2 regions of the Pseudoalteromonas spongiae UST010723-006 genome follow, and region 1 is predicted to be linked to the other one. Evidence: riboswitches for the same ligand, from Rfam matches in the RefSeq annotation. Region 1 holds a riboswitch; the other holds the start of a gene.
The links. A riboswitch is a leader RNA that binds a small molecule or an ion and turns the genes downstream of it on or off. The one in region 1 is predicted to bind lysine.

Region 1 (4,219 bases):
TACGTCTATATTCAAATATTGCGCTGAACAAATGATATACTAATAAGGCGACTTTTATCTGATAATATTGCGTTACACCGATAATTTTAGGCCTAGTTAGCATGGCGTTAAGCCCACTAGAGTGATAACGATTACAGTGAGTTGGAGTTACTCTTCGTTAAAGTAGATTACAATACTGCCGCCACTAAGTACACTACCCTCGTTGTAATGCAAGCCAATGCCGATATTATCAAACCAAGATGTCCATGGCCGAGTGTCGATTAATAAGCCGCCACCGTACTCATAATAATGGCCAGTGCTAAAGGCGCTACGTGCGTCTCCACCCAAATCAACACGTTGAAATTTAAGATAGATTGACTCTGTATGTTTTAATTTTTGGTCGAGCTTTATGGTTGCCCTGACGCTATTCGCAAAATACCAACCTGATGGGGTTGAATCACGTGTTGCATCATCACCACCAAATCCTTTACCAAAGAAGTGATTATAGCTCGATTTAACTAACCAATGCCCCCAACGACTGGCTTTTCTGCGACTGAGAGTTAACCCCATATCGGTTAAAACTGAGTTTGCAGTTGTATTAAAATAAATACCTTCCACTTCTGCTTTGGCGGCGCGGCTTTCAGGGCTGTTGTAGTCATGAATATTGTCGTAATGCATAACATGCGCACCAATTGAGCCTTCTAACAACCAATTATCGTAACGATACAGCGCTGTTTCATAATCGGCATAAGCGGTGAAGATTTGATCATGGCTGTCGTCAGGTATAGCCACATCATCCAGCAATATGTCTTGCGATTGTGAAATATAAGAAAAGTGCGTATTTATGCGTGAATCTTCGTCTAACGTGTAGGTATAAGGCAGTGCAAATACTTGTAGCTGAGTTCTTAAATTTACATTTTTATCGCCTGCATCATCACCGAGTTGCTCTAAAATATTAACCGGGTCAAAATTACCAAAGCCAAAGCGCACAACGTCAGAGTCACTTAATACTACCGAGGACGCAAACGATTCCTCATAGGCTTTTTTCACCGATGCATCGCATGGCAAGCTTATAACAACGCACAACAGAAATACTAACTTTCTCACAACTAACTATTTTTACTTAATTTCAACCGCAATAGCCGCTAGTTATATCATTAAACATCATGCGATTGCAGTGCTCTAAAATAAATTTTATTGACATTTAGACGTCCAAAATGTTTCAATTGCCGCTCAATCACCCTATTTTACGTTAGTGGCTATTTAAAATAGCGGCTAGCTTAGGGCTGGAAGAGGTGCGTTATTCAGGTAATTCAGTTGAGGGGAGCAAACTCCAATGACACTGAATGAGGGGAATTAACGCCGAGAGATAAGCTTTTTTGCTGATAACTTATCTCGGGCGCTTGGGCTGAATCCCGGCGACTGTCACCAATTACTTGTATTAAGTAAATATGTTTGGTGGAGAGCTTCTGGTCTTAGAAAAATAAGGCCATTCGCCTTATCTATTTTTTAAGTCCATTGCTCTTCGAATTTTTAGTTGTTCGAAGCTGGACTAAGCCTTTCTCTTATCCCTTCTTCGAACACATATTAAGTTCGCTAGAGATGAAATCACAATTTAATTTGACGCAGTACCCGCTGTGGACTGCATTAGTCACCCCCTTCACTGAGACAGGTGAAGTTGACTATGACAATCTTGCGCAATTGGTAGCAGATCAACAAGATGCCAACAATGGCATTTTATTACTCGGCAGCACAGGTGAAGGTTTAGCATTAACCATCACAGAGCAGCAGCAAATCGTGCGTTTTGTCTGTGACTTATCGCCGACTGTACCCTTGATGGTTGCTGTAGGCGGGGTTAACTTACCGCAACAACTTGAATGGTTAGAGTTCTGTAACCAACAACCGATTGACGCACTATTACTAGGCTCACCACTTTACGCTAAACCCGGCATTAAAGGCCAAATTCAGTGGTTTGATGCATTACTTAGTGCCACAGAGCTTCCCTGCATGTTGTATAACGTGCCAGGACGAAGCGCCGTGGCACTTGCTCCTGAACTGTTATCCGCATTAAGTCATCACACTAACTTATGGGCTTTAAAAGAGGCCAGTGGTGACATTAGTAAATTTGAAGTATTTAGAAGCAGCAATCCTAATGTAGCTATTTACAGTGGCGATGATGCCTTAATGCCATATTTTGCCCAAGCTGGCGCAAAAGGTTTAGTATCGGTTGCTGCTAACGCATGGCCTAAACAAACCGCAGAGTTTGTTCGCAGATCGCTTTTAGGCACACCAAACCTGTTTACTACTTGGAGCGACGCGGTAAATAGCTTATTTGAAGTAGCTAACCCTGTGCCGGTAAAAGTGTTAATGCACCAACAAGGCAAGCTCAACACCCCAAATTTACGTCCACCGCTTACCCATCATGAGCTGGAATCACCTGCAGCAATTCTCGCTGCTAATCAAACAATTTTATCTTGGAATTAAGAGAGAAGTACTATGAACTGGCAAGAACTATTAAAAAACCTAGAAAACGGCACCTTACGCGCAGCAAACCAAGATGAAAATGGTAACTGGCACGCGAACGTTGAAGTTAAAAAAGGCATTTTAGATGTTTTCAAAAATGGTACTAACACTGAATTTCCAGGTGGTTTTGTAGATAAAGATAACCTTGCTGTACGCGGTTTTTCTGCACAAGAAGGTGTACGCATGGTGCCAGGTGGTACGAGTGTTCGCCCAGGTGCCTATGTTGCAAGCGGCACAGTGATTATGCCACCAGCCTATGTGAATATTGGTGCTTACATCGACACCGGCACTATGGTTGATAGCCATGCATTAGTAGGCTCATGCGCTCAAATTGGTAAAAACGTACATTTAAGTGCTGCAGTGCAAATTGGCGGTGTATTAGAGCCTGTTGGCGCAAGCCCTGTAGTAATTGAAGATGATGCATTTATCGGCGCAGGTTGTGTCATCGTTGAAGGCGTTGTAGTTAAAAAAGGTGCGGTACTAGCACCTGGCGTGCGTCTTTCTGCGACTATTCCTGTTTATGACTGTGTAAATGAGCGCGTTTTAGAAAAAGGCGAACCAATTCCAGAAAATGCGATTGTTATTCCAGGTTCACGCCCTTCATCAAGTGAATGGGGCCGCGAGCAAGGCTTAAGCATGTCATGTGCGCTTATCGTTAAATATCGTGATGAACAAAGCGATGCATCATTAGAACTGGAAGAGGCTTTACGTTAATGAGCTTTTTGAGCACACCACAACGTCAATTACTTGCAGAGCTTTGCCAACAAACAGATCTGCCATTTTATCTATACGATTTAGATAAGCTAGAAGCGCATCTAACGCAGCTTACATCACAAAATGTGGTGAAACTGTGGTACGCAGTAAAAGCAAACCCGCTTTCAGCGATTATCCAAACGTTAGATAAATGTGGCTTTGACTTTGATGTAGCAAGCAGCGGTGAACTAAACCAAGTTTTAGCCCAAGGCATAGACGCAAAACGTGTGCTCAACACTGGACCTGCAAAATCGAAAAAGCAGATCCGGCACTTTCTCGATAAAGGTGTTCGCACCTTTGTCGCTGAAAGTCACAACCAAGTGGCTTGGTTAAACCAAGCTGCTAGTGAACATAACCTAACCCTGCGCATTTTATTGCGAGTGCAATTGCGCTGGCCAGACAGTGAAAAGAATCCTCTTGGTGGCGATAGCTTAACACCGTTTGGCCTTGGCTGTGACGAATGGTCCACGTTGAATATTGCCGATTACCCAGCGCTCGACTTTGCTGGTTTACATATTTTTCAGTGGGGCAATATGCTCAGCACAGAGAAGCTAGCTGAGCTTTGGCGTGCCATGATTGCACCATTACAAAGTTTAAGTAAGCAACTCGGATTTGATCTACGTATTTTAGATTTAGGCGGCGGCCTAGGCATTCCTTATTGCACATCAAGCACAGAGCTTGTCTGGCAGGAATTAGTAGATGCATTGGCAACAATAAAGCACTCGGTAGGTTGCGAAGAGCTTTGGATGGAACTCGGCCGTTATGCGGTTGGCGAAGTGGGTTTTTATGCCAATCCTGTCGTTGAACAAAAGCAAAACTACGGTGCTAATCAACTTATTGTTGCTGGCGGCATTAACCACATTTTACGCCCTGCGGTTACCAATCAGGCATTCCCTGCGGAGTTATTGCGTGAAACAGACAGCAAAACTAAACCCTATTTAGTGCACGGACCGCTTTGTACAGC
Region 2 (4,219 bases), 1.0 Mb from region 1:
TAACGTAAGTAGTAATACCAATAAAACCGGCATTAATCGGCGCGACCATACCTCAATACCCGACTTAACCCCTTTTAAAATAATACTGGCGGTTAATATCAGCATCAACGGCGTAAAAATAAAGTTGCGCAATATTGAATCTGATTTTAGGAAGTTTGCAATGTCGGTAAGGCCAAAGAATGTGGCGATTGGTTCAAGTGCAAATGCCAGCATCCAGCCAGCAACAATGCTATAAAAGCTGAGCATCACAATGGCGCCGCCAAGGCCAATATAACCTGCTGCCGCGCCCATTTTCTTGCTGGTAGATTGGCACGCTTCAGCCAATGCCTTTACGGGGTTCGCTTGTGCACTATGGCCAATATAGAGTTCAGTAAAAAGCGCAGGTAACGCCAGTAAAAAAATTACAATAAAGTAAACCAACAAAAATGCACCACCACCGTGGTTTGCCGCTTGTGTTGGGAAGCCCCAAATATTACCTAAGCCAACCGCGGCGCCTGCCGCCGCTAATACAAAACCTAAGCGACTTTGAAAGCCATCTCTAATTTGTGCCATATTGAACTCTTATTTTTATTATCTACACCACGACTTACGTAACCAAGCAAGATATACTGCAGCAAATTGTAAAACTGCGCTTGGCTAAAAGACTAATCTATCGGGTATGGAAACGATTAACAACAAAAAACCACCAATCACAGGCATCTCGCCTGAGCGCGCGCATTTTAGCGTGCTAAGCCCTAAGTCACCAATTAATTTAGTTATAGCCAATAGCCAAGCCCTTAATTTCGACCAAATAAACATCACAAGTTTATTATCTGCGCATGAAATTAGCATTTTAGAAAGGCGCAAGTTAGAAAGCGCTAAACGCGAATACTTAGCCTCGCGTTATTTAATTAAGCAATTAGCGCAACAGTTCTTTGCGTATGAAGCAGCTGAACTCACCACCTTTTTTGATGAACACACTGCACGTTTGGTAATTAAATATCAAAACAACACCCTGCCACTTTCACTGGTGATAAGTCATTCCAAAGGCTGGGTTGCGGTATATTTAGCACATGAGCCAGAGCGTATGGGCATCGACCTTGAGTTTATGTCGCAAAAGCGCCCTTTTTTAAAATTAGCCAAACACTTTTATCATCAAGATGAAGTTAGAGAAATTGAAGCAGCAAACCCTATGTCCGATACTTTTTTTCGTATTTGGACATTAAAAGAGGCCCTTGCTAAAGCTGTTGCCATGCCAATTGCCCAGCTGCTTTCGCCTAATGTATATCACGGTTATGCAAAACATAATTTAGCAGCCTATAGCTGCCAAATTAATGGGTTTGATTTTAGTATGGCAACGCCAATCACTGTTAAACAGCCACCAGCGCTTGTTGAAGTTTCCCTTAACCCCGATTTAACAGGCTTCGAGCAAACGGCTATGAATCGCTTGCACCACGTTATCTGATTCAGTTTGCTCAACTAAGAAACACAGGTTGTGCTTACTTGCACCATGGCAAATTAAACGAATATTAAAATCACTGAGTACACCCATTAAATTAATTTCGCCGTGACGTAATTGAATTTCAGAGCCGATTAATGCCACCAGGGTTAAATTATTCTCAACCGTTACATGACAAAACTCGCTTAACTCATCAAGACAAGCTTGATCAAGCTCCGGGCGTGATGCATTTGGCGCATTATCGAGCGTTAACGCAACACTGATTTCAGAGGTAGTCACTAAATCTACCGAAATATTGTATTTCGCTAAAATAGTGAAAACGCGTGCTAAAAAGCCGCTAGCAAGTAGCATTTCAGGGCTTTTTACCGTTAATAAAATTTGGTTTTTACGCTGAGTTACCGCGCGAATGCCCGCTTGTTCTGATTTTTCTTTCTCAATCCAGGTACCACCTTGCTCTGGTGCTTTACTTGAACCAACAAATACACTAATGCCACTGCGACTTGCTGGTAAAATAGTGGCTGGGTGTAACACTTTGGCACCAAAGGTTGCCATTTCTGCCGCCTCATCAAAGCTCAGCTTTGCAATCGGTGCCGCTTTGACACATAAACGAGGATCTGTACTAAAAATACCCACTACGTCTGTCCAAATGTAAACAGCTTTTGCGTCAACCGCTTCAGCCAATAATGCTGCACTGTAATCAGAACCGCCACGGCCAAGCGTGGTTGTGTCACCTTGGCTATTTGCACCAATAAAACCTTGGGTAACAACAATGTTTTCGCTTAATAACGGCAATAAATTTGCTTGTGCTAATTCACGAGTGCGTTCAACATTCGGTTCTGCTTTACCAAAGTGTGAATTGGTCGCTAGCACTTCACGTACGTCAAAACGAAGCGATTGTGCACCTAAGCTGCGTAAAACTTGGGTAAATAGATACGATGATAAACGCTCACCAAAACTTAATAGCTCGTCGCTTGCTTTGTCATCAAATTCGTTTTGTAATGCAAAGGTTTTAAACGCTTCAAGTGTTGCTAAAAAACCTTCGGTAATGTCGTCATCTAATGTAAGTTTTTCAGTAATTTTGTGCTGAATAGCTACCACGGCGTCAATATGTTCTTGGCGCGCAGCGTCCGTTAAATCGTCATTTGCAAGGCTTACTAAATGATTGGTAACACCAGAGCTTGCACTTACGGCAACTAAACGGGTGCTTGGGTTTGATATAACAATTTCGGCGCAGCACACCATAGCGTCATAGTCTGCGACGCTGGTACCACCAAATTTTGCTACATTAATACTCGAATTAGACACGGTCTCTCCTTTAAATCTTAATAAGGAGAACTTGGCAAGGAACGTGATTGATTACATCAGGATAGTCTCTGCCAGAAGCTCTCCACCTGTTACAGGTGACAGTCCCGAAGATTCAACTTCTAGAACCGAAGCAAGCTGGCCACAAATCCAGATCACTCCTCGGCAGTTAACCCCCTGATAGACCGTCGTCGGGAATGCGCCCTCGAATCTACTACCTGGTTAATGCACCTCTTCTGTGTTTGAATACTTAATAAGCACACAAACAAATGCCTTCTAAAAAGAAGGCTTTTGAAATTTACCGTTTAGCCGTCTAGCTGTCAATCACTAATTAAGAAATAAACAACCAACTAAATATGATGATGAATAACCAATGGTGTAGGCAATCATCAAATACATAAACATGCGAAGGTAACTTACAAAGGTCAGTTCCTTAATTTTGCTCATCGCAATAATGCCCGCAGCTGAACCGATAATCAGCATTGAGCCGCCTACACCGGTTGCATAGGTAAAGGTTAACCACTGACGTGTATCCATTACAATATCTGCTTTTAGTAGTGCTGCGGTAAGCGGTACGTTATCTACGGCCGCTGACAAAATACCCATAAAGTAGTTTGCATATTCAGGTGCAAGTACTTCATAAAGGTGGGTAAATTGATTCAACACACCAATCTCTTTCATCGCACCTACAAGTAGTAACACACCTACAAAGAATAATAAGGTGTCGTACTCAATTTCACGTACGTAATCGATAATCTTTTTATTCACGTCTTTTTTGCGCATTAAGAATTGCGCAACTAAGAACATTAGCGATAAACCAAATAAGAAGGTTAATAATGGCGGAATGTGATACCACACACTAAACATCAGTGTCGCTACGATGGTCGAAACAAAAATACAGGCAATGGTGATATCGGTTTTTTCAATGCGGCGCAGTTCGACTTTTTCAAAAGTAATAGTGCCTTTCATGCCCATACTTAGCATCGCCGCTAAAATAAATACCGATAACGCTGCAGGAGCCACAAGCAACAATAAGTTAGCAATGGTGACTTTATCAGCAAGGAAAATCATTAAAGTAGTTACATCACCGGTGATAAGCGATACCCCACCCGAGTTAACCGCAAATATAATAAGCGTGGCATACTTAATGAGTTTTTTGGCATCAAGCTTTAACGACATCACAACCGCCAGCGATATCAGCGTTGCCGTGATGTTGTCAGAAATCGACGAGAAGAAAAATGCAAACGCACCGATTAAATACATTAAATTGCGTTCGCTCATTTCATTAGGCAATACCCTATGCACCAAGCTTTGAATAAACCCTTTGGAGTTTAAATAAGCAACAAAGGTCATCGCTGCCATCAAAAACAACCACAAGGTCGCAATTTCTAAAATATTATGATCGAGTTCTTTTTGAACAGATTCTGGGCTTTGCCCATGTAAAGGGGAAATAAAGAGAATAATCCAGCACAAAGTTCC

Region 2: it holds a riboswitch for lysine, as region 1 does, so the genes downstream of both, lysC (lysine-sensitive aspartokinase 3) here and dapA (4-hydroxy-tetrahydrodipicolinate synthase) in region 1, are expected to answer to the same signal.

The regions. Positions count from the first base shown of each region.
Region 1 covers NZ_CP011039.1:2,803,859-2,808,077, forward strand. Annotated here, with positions in the region: gene PSPO_RS12905 (Solitary outer membrane autotransporter beta-barrel domain) at 148-1,086, opposite strand; lysine riboswitch at 1,262-1,456, shown strand; gene dapA (4-hydroxy-tetrahydrodipicolinate synthase) at 1,582-2,463, shown strand; gene PSPO_RS12915 (2,3,4,5-tetrahydropyridine-2,6-dicarboxylate N-succinyltransferase) at 2,476-3,216, shown strand; gene PSPO_RS12920 (PLP-dependent decarboxylase) at 3,216-4,219, shown strand, end outside.
Region 2 covers NZ_CP011039.1:1,764,358-1,768,576, forward strand. Annotated here, with positions in the region: gene PSPO_RS08305 (sodium-dependent transporter) at 1-552, opposite strand, end outside; gene PSPO_RS08310 (4'-phosphopantetheinyl transferase family protein) at 659-1,444, shown strand; gene lysC (lysine-sensitive aspartokinase 3) at 1,394-2,680, opposite strand; lysine riboswitch at 2,811-2,984, opposite strand; gene nhaD (sodium:proton antiporter NhaD) at 3,068-4,219, opposite strand, start outside.